2 linked regions of the Cellulophaga algicola DSM 14237 genome follow. Each later gene encodes a partner of the first gene's protein in a complex. Links are inferred from orthologs where the notes say so. Each region holds a gene or a part of one and is shown on either strand. Other genes may lie near its edges.

Evidence for each region. The genes of interacting proteins can lie anywhere in the genome.
Region 2: the proteins of trxB (region 1) and trxA are in contact, whole or in part, in a crystal structure (PDB 1F6M), measured with the Escherichia coli proteins. The link is inferred for Cellulophaga algicola DSM 14237 from one-to-one orthologs.

What each region holds. Positions count from the first base shown.
Region 1 is NC_014934.1:3,115,563-3,123,612, forward strand. What follows is about bases 2,318-5,073. They hold trxB (thioredoxin-disulfide reductase), read left to right. Parts: upstream 2,318-3,090; coding sequence 3,091-4,056; downstream 4,057-5,073. Other genes in these bases: CELAL_RS13485 (formylglycine-generating enzyme family protein), read left to right, coding at 2,318-2,963; CELAL_RS13495 (IS1182 family transposase), read left to right, coding at 4,204-5,073. In the rest of the region: CELAL_RS13480 (PEP/pyruvate-binding domain-containing protein), read right to left, coding at 1-1,677; more of CELAL_RS13485, read left to right, coding at 1,833-2,317; more of CELAL_RS13495, read left to right, coding at 5,074-5,655; CELAL_RS13500 (hypothetical protein), read right to left, coding at 5,900-6,346; CELAL_RS13505 (SusC/RagA family TonB-linked outer membrane protein), read left to right, coding at 6,602-8,050.
Region 2 is NC_014934.1:2,198,495-2,204,175, forward strand. What follows is about bases 2,797-5,540. They hold trxA (thioredoxin), read left to right. Parts: upstream 2,797-3,881; coding sequence 3,882-4,199; downstream 4,200-5,540. Other genes in these bases: dnaE (DNA polymerase III subunit alpha), read left to right, coding at 2,797-3,782; CELAL_RS09535 (DUF58 domain-containing protein), read left to right, coding at 4,323-5,252; CELAL_RS09540 (glycoside hydrolase family 26 protein), read left to right, coding at 5,258-5,540. Outside these bases: more of dnaE, read left to right, coding at 1-2,796; more of CELAL_RS09540, read left to right, coding at 5,541-5,681. UniProt on the Escherichia coli protein: Participates in various redox reactions through the reversible oxidation of its active center dithiol to a disulfide and catalyzes dithiol-disulfide exchange reactions.

The sequences.
Region 1 (8,050 bases):
AACAGCAAAGAATACTTTTTGACCATTATAGGCCAGTAAGTCTTTTAAATTTTCATCGGATAATGCCGTATTTGGAATCCCTAGATTTCTTGCTAGTAGTTGTACATGAGAAACCATATTCCCTTCTGCAACTGTACCTATGCCTGCAACGGGCTTTAAATCTGCAGGCGGTCGTTGAAAAATATATATTTTGTCAGAAGCTACTTCAATCTCGTCAGGAGAACCATCAACAACAACTAACTCTCCATAGGCATATCCAGGATTCAATCCGCGAAACGTACTTTGGTTTTGTATGTTTAGCACCTTATTGCTAAGGGAAGATTCTTTGGCAATAAAATCGCCTAAATCACCTACCGCTTTTCCTAAATATAAAGCAATAGAACCTCGGATTTTATCATCAATAAAACCATATGCTTTAGGCTCAAAACTAGTGTATTCGGTAACAATATCTTGATACGTAGCTTTTACCATGGCTGCGCTCCATTCTACTTCTCTACGAGCATTCTCTAAAACGGCAGTAAGCTCATTTAATGTCATTTTCTCAGCTTCGTATTTGCTTAATGGTCCCATTAGTTGTTCCCATTCCCAGGTTTCAGTATAACCAGCTCCTGCAGTAGCCATACCTAAGTAACAAATTTTTTCTAATAAGGTATTAATCGTTGTCGGCTCCCACTTTGGTGCATTTTTAAATAAAATATCTTCCACTTTTAAAGAAATATCAAGCAGTTGTAATTTTATTTCTGGATTAGTTTCGTTTAAAATAGCAGTTCTTAGTTCTAATAGTAAGTCCGACGAATTAATTAAAATACTTTTTGGACTATCTGTTGCCGAAGTAGTTGCATACGCTGCAATTTTTTCACCAATACTCGTTTTTCTTACAAGAGATGCATTTTCTAAAAATGCAGTAGCATCAATAGGTTTATAAAATTCTTGCATGGTACTTACTAAAGCATCAAGCTGTTTATTTAGGCTAGTCGTTAATTTTGCGGCATTTTTTTGTTTGAAATCTTTTACCTTTTGGATGTCAACATATTCGGGCTGACTATGAATTTTTACACGGAGGTCCATAAAAGGTTCAAAGGCATCAGAAATTACCTTAGACTGGCTACGCATTAATTGTGAGGTATTATCATCACCAGCATGCGGTATATCTTTTAGAGATTGACGGATTAAGAAGTAGTTTTTGGCAACACGTTCTTTATCGGCTAATAACCATTTGTAAAATTCTATACCCCAGGCTTGTTCGTCTTCAGACTGTATGGAGCCTCTATAGAATTGGCCTTTTTGTAAGATCCAACCCTCGTCAATAGTTCTTAAATATTTGTCCAATTGATACTGTTTCAATCGTGAATGATTGTTTTCGGTATCCCAAAACTCTTTAGCTTCAGTGTAGGCTAATATCTGACCTAAATAAATATGATTGCTCTTACCTAATGCAATGACGGCATCTTTATAACGTGCATGTTGCACACCAGGGCCAATATTTTCAGGACAAGGATCTTTTGGTTGGCGAATACTTCCATCCGTACAGAACCAACGAATATCTTTATAAGGACCTCTTATATCATTTTTGTAAGTGCTTATTTGTGTTGTGATAGCTTCATTGCTCAGTGCTTGAGCGCAAATAGAGGCGGTAGATATTGCTAAGAGAAAGGTAAAAAATGATTTAGTTTTCATGGATTGATTAAATTTAAATCAGAGTAAAAGTATACTATTTGTATGTGGATTAGTTTAATAAAATAGTGAATTTTAATGGAATAAATTAAAGTTAAATGTTTTATTCGATTCATGTATAATTGTATTTTTGACACTTAACCAATAAAAAGATTCTAATGAAGTTCTTATTACCTCTACTTGCAGCCTTACTCTTTCTAAATATTCAGTGTAAAGAGCAAACGAAAAAAGAACAGCTAAATGAGGAAGAACATACTTCATTAAAAACTCCAAAAAAAGAAGAACTTGTAAAATTAGTGATTGAAAAACCGGCAGATGCTACTGTTCCAGAAGGCATGGTTTGGATTCCAGGGGGTGCTTTTCAGCAAGGGGCTGTACCTCAGGATAAAATGGCAATGGATCATGAGAAGCCCAGCCATAAAGTACAGGTAGATGGTTTCTTTATGGACATATCTGAAGTTACCAATGCTCAGTTTGCAAAATTTGTAAAAGAAACGGGATATATTACAGTTGCTGAACGAGAAATTGATTGGGAAGAAATGAAAACACAACTTCCTGAAGGAACACCAAAACCACACGACTCTATTTTAAAGCCTGGAGCTTTAATTTTTAAAAAGACAAAAAAATCAGTTCCTAATTTATATGATTTTTCGCAATGGTGGGAATGGAAAATTGGAGCAGATTGGAAACACCCAAATGGACCAAAAAGTTCTATTGTAGGAAAAGATAATGAGCCCGTAGTGCAGGTTTCTTATGAAGATGCTTTAGCGTACTGTACGTGGGCAGGAAGAAGATTACCGACAGAAGCAGAATGGGAGCGAGCAGCACGGGGAAACCATGCAGAAACTATATATTTTTGGGGTGACGATGTAGATAAATTAGCAACAATGGCAAACACTTGGGAAGGAGAATTCCCAGTTAATAACTCAAAATTAGACGGTTTTGAGCGTAGAGCATCAGTAATGTCTTATCCTGCGAACGATTTTGGACTGTATGATATGGCAGGAAATGTTTGGGAATGGACAACAGATTGGTATAGTACAAACTATTTTAAAGAAGTAGCGAATGATATGGTATTAGCCAAGAATCCTCAGGGCCCTACTAAAACATACAACCCAAATAATCCATATGCCATAGAAAAAGTAATTAAAGGGGGATCATTTTTATGTAGTGCAAGTTATTGCGCAAGTTATAGAATTTCATCAAGAATGGGTTCAAGTCCTGATTCTGGTGCAGAACATGTTGGTTTTAGAACAGTGGCTACTCCAAAGATGCTCGTTAAAAATTAATATTATTCCTAGAAAAAAGAAGGGTACAGGATGCTACTATCTAACTATAACAACTTTTGATAACTTTTATTGTAAGTTTTTTGACAAAAAACCTACTTTTGAAGTAACAAAAATGAAGTACTAGATTATGTCAGATAAAATTGAAAGAATTAAAACTTTAATTATTGGTTCAGGACCTGCAGGATATACTGCTGCTATATATGCTGCAAGAGCAGATTTAAAGCCAGTTGTTTATACAGGAATGGAACCAGGCGGACAATTAACGACAACAACAGAAGTTGATAATTTTCCTGGTTATCCAGAAGGTATTGATGGTCCAACGATGATGATGCAATTGCAAACGCAAGCAGAGCGCTTTGGTACTGAGGTTAGAATAGGAATGATCACTGCAGTAGAATTAAGCACTGAAATAGGCGGTATTCATAAAGCAACGGTTGATGATTCTATTCAGATTGAAGCAGAAACTGTAATTATTTCAACGGGTGCAACAGCTAAATATCTAAATATTCCAAGTGAGCAAAAATTAAGAGGCGGTGGCGTTTCTGCTTGTGCTGTTTGTGACGGATTTTTCTATAAAAACCAAGATGTTGCTATTGTTGGAGCAGGAGATACAGCTGCAGAGGAAGCATCTTATTTAGCAAACATTTGTAAAAGCGTTACCATGTTAGTTCGTAAGGACGAAATGAGAGCTTCTAAAGCAATGCAACACAGAGTTCATAATATAAAAAATATTACCGTTTTATATAATACTGAAGTTGATGAAGTATTAGGAGGACAAGTAGTAGAAGGCTTAAGAATGGTAAATAATGTTACTGGTGAAAAATCGGAAATTGACATTACAGGATTATTCATCGCTATTGGTCATAAACCAAATACTGATATTTTTAAAGGTCAGTTAGATATGGATGAAACTGGTTACTTAATCACAAAAGGAAAATCTACTAAAACAAACCTTCCAGGAGTGTTTGCCTGTGGAGATTCTCAAGATAAAGAATACAGACAAGCGATTACTGCAGCAGGAACAGGCTGTATGTCTGCTTTAGATGCCGAACGTTATTTGGCGGCAATAGAAACTCCAGCCTCAATGGCTTAATTAAAAAAGAGCCGCTTTTTAGGAGGCTACTGAAAAAGTCCTTTAGCCTAGGTTGGGCTAAAAAAATATATCATGCGAGGAGTAAAAGCTATTGTGTTTTTACTCCTTTTTTCGTATTTTTATTAGCTGATTATCAGTTATTTAAATATGTTATTACAGCAACAAAAAATTCAATTGAGTGCGTATTCCGATCTATATGACTTAATAGTTCCTAAGGACAATCTCCTAAGAAAAATCAATGAATTAATTGATTTTTCTTTTATTTACGATGAACTGGCAAGTAAATATTGTTCGAACAATGGACGTAATGCAGAGAGTCCGGTTCGTATGTTCAAGTATTTATTATTGAAAACAATCTATACTGTTTCGGACGTTGATGTTGTTGATCGTTCCAGATTTGATATGTCTTTTAAATACTTCCTTGAAATGACTCCCGAAGAAGATGTGATCAACCCTAGTTCATTGACAAAATTCAGGAAGTTACGTTTAAAGGATACCGATCTATTGAATCTTTTGATAGGCAAAACAGTTGCTATTGCTATTGAAAAAGGAATTGTTCGTTCAAAATCGATTATCGTTGATGCTACGCACACCTTATCAAAATCAAATCCATTTTCCGCTGTCCAAGTTTTAAAAGAACGCTCAAGAATACTTCGCAGGGCAATTTATGCCGTGGATCAAGATTGGAAAGAACGTATGCCCAAGAAAAATGAGGATGACGATCTACAAAATGAAATCACGTATTGTAAAGAACTTGAAAAAGTAATCGGGTCCGACCCAACATTGGGTCTAATACCTGCGGTCAAGGAGAAACTGAACCTATTAAAGGAAACGGTCGCGGATACTCAAGACAATTATATTGTTTCAACAGATAAAGATGCTAGGACGGGACACAAATCGGCCGATAGTTCCTTCTTTGGTTACAAGACCCATATTGCAATGACCGAGGAACGTATAATTACGGCAGCGGTCGTTACTTCGGGAGAAAAAGGAGATGGCCCAGAATTACCCGAACTCTTAAAAATCAGTCAAGAAAATGGAATTAAGGTAGATACCATTATTGGTGATGGAGCTTACTCAGGAAAAGAAAACCTTAAATTAACTTCACTACAGGGTATAAATGTAGTAGCCAAGTTAAATCCTTCGATTACACAGGGGTTTAGAAAAGACCAGGACAAGTTTGATTATAATAAGGACGCTGATATGTTTGTGTGCCCAGCGGGTCATATGGCGATACGAAAAGCAAAACAAGGAAGAAAAAATGTTGGTGAAAACCAAGTACTCACCTTTTATTTTGATGTTGAAAAATGTAAGACCTGTCCTTTAAAAGACGGATGTTATAAACCCGGGGCAAAAACCAAAAGCTATTCGGTCTCCATAAAGTCAAATCTTCACCAAGAACAAATAATCTTTCAAGAAACCGATTATTACAAAGACAAAGCAAAACATAGATATAAAATAGAAGCTAAGAACGGTGAACTAAAAAATGTACATGGATATGGACGGGCTACTGCATATGGTATTGAGAAGATGCAAATGCAAGGTGCAATCGCAATATTTACCGTAAACTTGAAAAGAATACTCAAATTAGGAATGTAAACAAGAAAATCGAAAAAAAAAGACATAATACAAGACTGTACATGATAAAGTTGTAAAAACAGTCCAAAGCCCCAGTAATGAAAATGTAAATAAAAAAAGCGATCAAACAGAAACAAATTTTGTTTGATCGCTTTTTTTTATCCATTACTAAAAAAAAGAAACTTTTTCAGTAGCCTCCTTTTTAGCGGCTCTTTTTTTTCAATATAACCCACATTTTTTAAAAAGGTTAAGTTTAAAAATTATATCAGTCTATTCTTTTATAGTTTTCTGAAGAAATTTTATTGCCTTCATCATCTACGGTAATTTGTTTAAAGGAATCTTTATCTAATTGCAACTCAAATTTAAATACTTGAACGGTATCTTGAATTTTCATCATCATTTCAGAACCAAACTCTAGTTGTTCTTCCAAGTTATTTTCTGAATTTGAATACGAGCCATATCCAAACCATTCTGATGGATCATCTGGCGAATACCGCGTCCACATCACTTTTCCTTTACTGTAAATTTTTACCTGACGATAACCATTAATATTGGAAAGTGTGTCAGTTACATTCATACCGTCATAATTAAAACGGTTAACGAGCTCCCAAGTACCTTCTAAGGAAGGGTTTTTCAAAGATTTAAGAGGTGTAACATTAGTTGAAGAAACTAAAAATAACATCAAGAAAATCAATCCGATTAATTTTTTCATGATCATGTATTTTTAAATTGTTAGATACCAATAAGTTACGGTATTTTTTATTAATATGTAAGAAAATTACTAATATTTATTCATTATTTAAATTAACTGCCATGCCTGTTGAGTAATTCCTATTTATAGTTATTTAATTATTAGTTAATTGTTTTTTTAATTCAATATTTTAGATATATCATATTTGTTTCAGTAGTTATTTGATTGTATTATTTTTTTGTCCAATTTAGTATTCACAAATCAAACGAACCAAATATGAAAAAAGCATTTTTTTTACTTGCAGCAATCATTTACAATTTTAGTGGTTTTGCGCAAAATGTTGCAGGTACCTTAAAGGATGAGAACGGAGAGCCCTTGCCAGGGGTAACTGTGTTAGTCTTGGGTACTAGTAATGGAACAACATCTGATTTTGATGGAAATTTTACCATTGAATCTATGGAAGGAGACATCCTAAGATTTTCTTACTTAGGAATGAAAACAAAAGAAGTATCTGTATCCTCAGATAAACAAATGAATATTGTTTTGATAGAAGATGCAAGTGCTTTGGATGAAGTTGTCGTAACTGCTTTTGGGGTAGAAAAGAAGCAAAAATCACTAGGGTATTCCGTAACCCAAGTTAAAACTGAGAATTTAAATTTAGCAGGGCAGTCCAATGCTATCGAAAGTTTGCAAGGTAGGGTTGCGGGTGTACAAATTAATAGAACTTCAGGTACTTCAGGAGGTGGAGTTGATATTTTAATTAGAGGAGTGACATCGGTGAACCCTAATAGAAGTAATCAACCATTAATTATTGTTGATGGTATTGCATTAAATAATGATACTTTTTCTGGGGAAGTTAGGCCAAGCGCTGGTTCAAATTCAGCGAGTAGTTCAGAACAATTTGCTTTTTCTAATAGGGCAGGGGATATTAACCCTGAAGATATTGAAAGCTTCAATGTTTTAAAAGGAGCTGCAGCAACAGCTTTATATGGAGTCAGAGCATCGAACGGGGCTATAATAATTACAACAAAAAAAGGAAAGAAGGGCAAAGCGAAAGTTTCGTTAACTGCTTCTACAACCTTTAGAAATGTAAATAAAACGCCATCTTTGCAAACAACATACAGAGAAGGTTTTAATGGTTTACCAAGAACTCTTTATGATCCTTCTTCAGAAACAGGATTTAATAGAGTTGAGAATGCTACTTCTTTTTATAACTGGGGTCCAGAATATTCAGCAGATTCTGCAACCTTGAGTGATGGTACCATTGTAGATTTGACTGGAGATCAATTTTATAGCCCTTATGATCTTTTCAGAACAGGATTTAATTCTCAAGTCAATTTAAGTATTAGCGGAGCTGATGAAAAATTAGACTACTTTTTTTCATTAGGTAATAATAGTGAAGAAGGGGTATTACCGAATACTAATTATGAAAAAACTAATTTCAGGCTAAATTCAGGATATAAAGTAACAGATAATTTTAATATAAATACATCTATATCGTATACCAATTCTGGCGGAAAAAGAGCAAATGGAGGTGATAAATCGGTAATGAGTGCATTATCGTTTTATTCAAGTACATTTCCTATTAATGATTATAGGAATCCGGATGGCTCTGAACGCGACTATTCTTTCGGAATTATTGATAACCCAAGATATTTAATGGAAACAAGTAGCTTAATTGACGATGTAAATCGTTGGGTAGGTAATGCTACCTTTAATTGGGCG
Region 2 (5,681 bases), 920 kb from region 1 along the record:
TAAAACATATCAACCTTAAAAAAGCATCTAAAAAAATAGCAGATGCACTTTGGGATAAAGATACAGGTGGTGTTTCTCAAGAAGAAATAAAAGAAAACTTAGCAACCTTAGAAACTGCTAATTTCTCACACCTTCATAACCATACGCAATTTTCAATATTGCAATCTACAATTAGTATTCCTGCCTTAATTTCGGCAGCAGCTAAAGCAAAAATGCCTGCTGTAGCAATGACAGATCATGCCAATATGATGGGGGCATTCCATTTTGTAAGTGGTGTTATCAATCATAATAAAGGGGTGGTTTCTCGTAATGAAGAAAACCTTATCCGTTTTGAAGCTACTAAAAATGGCACTTTAAAAGAAGGAGAAGAGGCTTTAGAAGAATTACCAGAACCAGAAATAGAAATTACGCCAATCATCGGTTGTGAGTTTCAGGTTTGTGAGGATCATACCAATAAGTCTCAGAAAGATAATGGCTATCAAATAGTCATGCTTGCAAAAACTAAAAAAGGGTATTTAAATTTGGCAAAAATGTCCTCTATCGCCTTTGTGAGCGGTAAGTATTATGTGCCTAGAATTGATAGAAAAGTAGTTGAGCAATACAAAGAAGATATTATTGTTTTAACTGGGAATTTATATGGAGAGGTGCCAAGTAAGGTGTTAAATGTGGGAGAGAACCAAGCGGAGGAAGCTTTACTTTGGTGGAAAGAAACTTTTGGTGCGGACTTGTATATAGAGATTATGCGTCACGGTCAAGAAGATGAAGATCGTGCAAATCAGGTGTTGATCCAGTTTGCAAAGAAACATGATGTAAAATTGTTAGCAACCAACAATACCTATTATGTAGATAAAGAAAACGCACATGCGCATGATATTCTTTTATGTGTAAAAGATGGTGAAAAACAAGCGACGCCAATAGGTCGTGGTCGTGGCTATAGATACGGATTACCGAACCAAGAATACTACTTTAAGTCTTCAGACCAGATGAAGGAGCTATTCAAGGACATTCCTGAGGCGATCATTAATATTCAGGAAGTTGTTGATAAGGTGGAGACCTTTACATTGGCACGTGATGTATTATTGCCTGCTTTTGATATTCCTGAAGAATTTCAGTTTGCAGAAGATAAATTGGATAAAGGCAAACGTGGGGAAAACAAGTTCCTACGTCACATTACCTATGAAGGTGCTAAGAAAAGATATGGTGAAATAACACCCGCAATTGATGAGCGATTAGATTTTGAGCTTAAAGTAATTGAGAAAACGGGATATCCAGGGTATTTCTTAATTGTAGAAGATTTTATAAGGGCCGCAAGAGCAATGGATGTTTCCGTAGGCCCTGGTCGTGGATCTGCAGCAGGATCTGCTGTTGCGTACTGTTTGTGGATTACAAATTTAGATCCTATTAAGTACGATTTACTTTTTGAGCGTTTCCTAAATCCGGATCGTGTAAGTATGCCCGATATTGATATTGACTTTGATGATGAAGGTCGGGGCCGTGTAATGGATTATGTAATTAATAAGTACGGGGCAAACCAAGTGGCTCAGATTATTACGTATGGTACCATGGCGGCCAAATCTGCGATTCGAGATACGGCTCGTGCTTTAGATTTGCCGTTGCAAGATTCAGATCGCATGGCGAAGCTGATACCTGATATGTCTAAGCTGAAAAAGATTATAGGGGTTGATGAAAAAATCTTAAAGTCAAAATTTAGGGCAGAAGATTTAATCAAGATAAATGAGCTTTTAGCGATTTCTGAAGGCGATGGTCTTGAAGCAGAAACCTTAAACCAAGCTTATATTCTCGAAGGATCTGTTCGTAATACAGGTATACATGCCTGTGGAGTTATTATTACTCCTGATGATATTACAAAGTTCGTTCCCGTGGCACTTGCCAAGGATTCCGAAATGTACTGTACTCAGTTTGATAACTCGGTCGTAGAAGATGCCGGTCTACTAAAAATGGATTTCTTGGGGTTAAAGACGCTAACCTTAATTAAAGATACCGTAAAAATTGTAAAAGCAAAACACGGAGTTACATTAGACCCAGAGAATTTTCCCTTAGATGATGTAAAAACATACGAGCTCTTTCAGCGAGGAGAGACTGTTGGGGTGTTTCAATATGAATCTCCAGGTATGCAGAAACACATGAGGGCATTAAAACCCACCGTTTTTGCAGATTTAATTGCCATGAACGCCTTGTATCGTCCTGGCCCAATGGAATACATACCAAGTTTTATTGCGCGTAAACACGGTACCGAAGAAATTGTATATGACCTTGATGCTAACGAAGAATACTTAGCGGAAACTTATGGTATTACCGTATACCAAGAGCAAGTGATGTTGTTATCGCAGAAGTTGGCGGACTTTACAAAAGGTGAAGCCGATGTCTTGCGTAAGGCAATGGGTAAAAAACAAAAGTATGTTCTTGATAAAATGAAGCCTAAGTTCATTGAACAGGCTTCGGCAAAAGGGCATGCAGCAGATAAGTTAGAAAAGATTTGGAAGGATTGGGAAGCATTTGCAGCCTATGCCTTTAATAAATCCCACTCTACTTGCTACGCTTGGATAGCCTACCAAACTGCTTATTGCAAAGCGCATTACCCTGCAGAATATATGGCTGCCGTTCTATCTAATAATATGAATGATATTAAGCAGGTAACCTTCTTTATGGAGGAATGTAAGCGTATGGGGTTAGATGTGCTTGGGCCAGATGTAAACGAATCTTATTACAAATTTGCAGTAAATGATGCCGGAGCTGTCCGTTTTGGGATGGGTGCGGTTAAAGGTGTAGGGCGTGGTGCTGTAGAAACCATAGTTGAACATAGAAAAGATGAAGAAGGCCCTTTTAAATCTGTTTTTGATTTCGCAAAGCGAATAGATTTACGCGCCGCCAATAAAAAAGCATTTGAAAGTTTAGCCGTTGCTGGCGGATTCGATTCTTTTGGAGATACACACAGAGCACAATACTTTCATGCCGAGGGAGATGGTGTTACTTTTTTAGAAAAAACCATAAAATACGGTGCCAAATTCCAAGAAAGCGAAAATTCTAGTCAAGTAAGTCTTTTTGGCGAAGCTAGTGATGTACAGATACCAGAGCCCGAAGTGCCACCTTGCGAAGAATGGGGTACCATGGAAAAACTACGTCGTGAAAAAGAAGTGGTGGGTATTTATATTTCAGGGCATCCTTTAGATGATTTTAAGTCAGAAGTAAAATCTTTCTGCAATGCTAGTCTTTCTAATTTAAATGATTTGGAAAGTATTGTAAATAGGGAAGTTTCGTTTGCTGGGGTAATTGCAGATGTGCAACATCGAGTTTCTAAGAATGGAAAAGGTTGGGCAATGTTTACCATGGAAGATTATACAGATACTTTTGAGTTTAGAATATTTGGAGAAGAGTATTTAAAATTTCGCCATTTCTTAATGATTAACTCTTTTGCTTACGTAAAATTATTTATTAGAGAAGGATGGGTCAATAGGGATACCGGTAAAAAAGGAGATCCGCGTATGCAATTCAACAGTTTTATGTTATTGCAAGAGGTGATGGAGACGTATGCGAAAAAACTGACGATCAATTTAAATATAGATTTATTAAAAGAAGAAACAATTCGCGAGCTTAAGCAAACTATAGATGCCCATAGAGGAGAACATTCTTTGAATTTTATGGTGTATGAAATGCAAGAAGAGATTAAGGTGAGTCTGGTGAGTAGAAAACAAAAGGTGCAGATTTCTAGTGAATTGCTGTTGCATCTTGAAAAACAGGATATTTTATTTAAATTAAATTAATAAAGTTTATCGATAGGGCAATAGCTAAAACGAATGTAACGTTAGTAAGGAAAAAGAATAATATTTGACTAAATTTGCATAACAATAAAAAGAAACAAAATGGCATTAGAAATAACAGACGCAACTTTTGACGAAGTAGTCTTAAAAAGTGATAAACCAGTAGTAGTTGATTTTTGGGCAGCATGGTGTGGACCATGTAGAATGGTAGGTCCAATCATTGACGAAGTAAGTACTGAATATGATGGTAAAGCTGTAGTTGGTAAAGTAGATGTTGATGCGAATCAAGAATTTGCGGCTAAATACGGTGTACGTAACATCCCTACAGTATTGGTTTTTAAAAATGGTGAAATTGTAAGTAGACAAGTAGGAGTTTCTCCTAAGAAAGTGTACACAGATGCAATTGATGCTGCATTATAGTAGATAATATAATGTCCATTATTGGGCATAAAGAATAAAAAATCCTGCTCATAGCAGGATTTTTTTTTGCCTATACGTAAGTATATTTTAGCTAGCTAAACTGTTTTAATTATCTTTAGTGGTATGAATGTACAATCTGAATTACATAAATCTTTATTGTTTCAAAATCTTGAGCTTTTAGCCAATCAAGTGGTAGAAGGGTTTATTAGTGGAATTCATAAAAGTCCGTTTCATGGCTTCTCTGCGGAATTTGCAGAGCATAAAATTTATAATAACGGGGAAAGTACAAAGCATATTGATTGGAAGTTATTCGCGAAAACAGATAAATTATATACCAAGCGCTACGAAGAAGAGACCAATCTGCGTTGCCATATGGTGTTAGATAACTCAGCCTCTATGTTTTACCCTAAAGTTAAAAATTTGGCACTAGATAATCTTAATAAAATTGGTTTTAGTGTTTTGGCTATTGCGGCATTGATGGCTATTTTAAAGAAGCAAAGAGACGCTGTTGGTTTAAGTGTGTATTCGGACCAGTACGAGTATTACGCTTCGGAAAAAGGCAGTGAGCGGCACCATCAGATGTTATTGGCGAAGCTAAATGAGATTAGCGCTACTTCAGCTCCGGAGAACAGGACAGAAACCTATACCTATTTGCATCTGATTGCAGAAAAAATGAAGCGTAGGAGTTTAATTTTTCTATTTACAGATATGTTTCAGAGCGAAACAGAAGATGAGAAATTGTTTGATGCTTTGCGTCATTTAAAATATAATAAACATGAAGTAGTTTTATTTCATGTGCTAGATGCAGAACATGAAGTCGATTTTAATTTTGACAATACCCCTAAACGTTTTATTGATGTAGAGACAGGGGAAAAAATAGACCTCTATGCAGATACAGTTAAAGAAGGCTACCAGAGAAGCGTTAATTTGTATAAAGAAGATTTAAAACTGAAATGCGCACAGTATAAAATTAAATATATTCCGGTTGATGTAAGGGAGGATTTTTCTAAAATATTAAATACCTACATGACCGAGCGACAAAAATTTCTATAATCAAAATGGATACTCCGTTGTTTTTAGCAGATCGTCATGCGCTCCCTCAGGTTTTAGCGTTAAAACAAAAGATAGAAAGGCTTTCTGAAAAGGGATATGCTTTTGGACATCAAGACACCACATCTTATGGCGTAGGGTGGAGGCATGATCAGGATAAATATACTAGTGATGTTTTTAAAGTGGTTGGAGATTTTCCTTTGGTCTATGGTTTTGATATTGGCCAAATAGAGCATCAAAAAGATAAAAATTTAGATAATGTGCCTTTTAATGATATGCGTGCTTTAATACAAAAAGCGCATGCTGATGGCGGAATTATTACGATAAGTTGGCATGCAGATAATCCAGTTTCTAAAGGAGATAGTTGGGAAGTGACTCCTGCAGTACAACATATTTTAAAAGGAGGAAGTCATTTCAGAATTTATAAAGAGT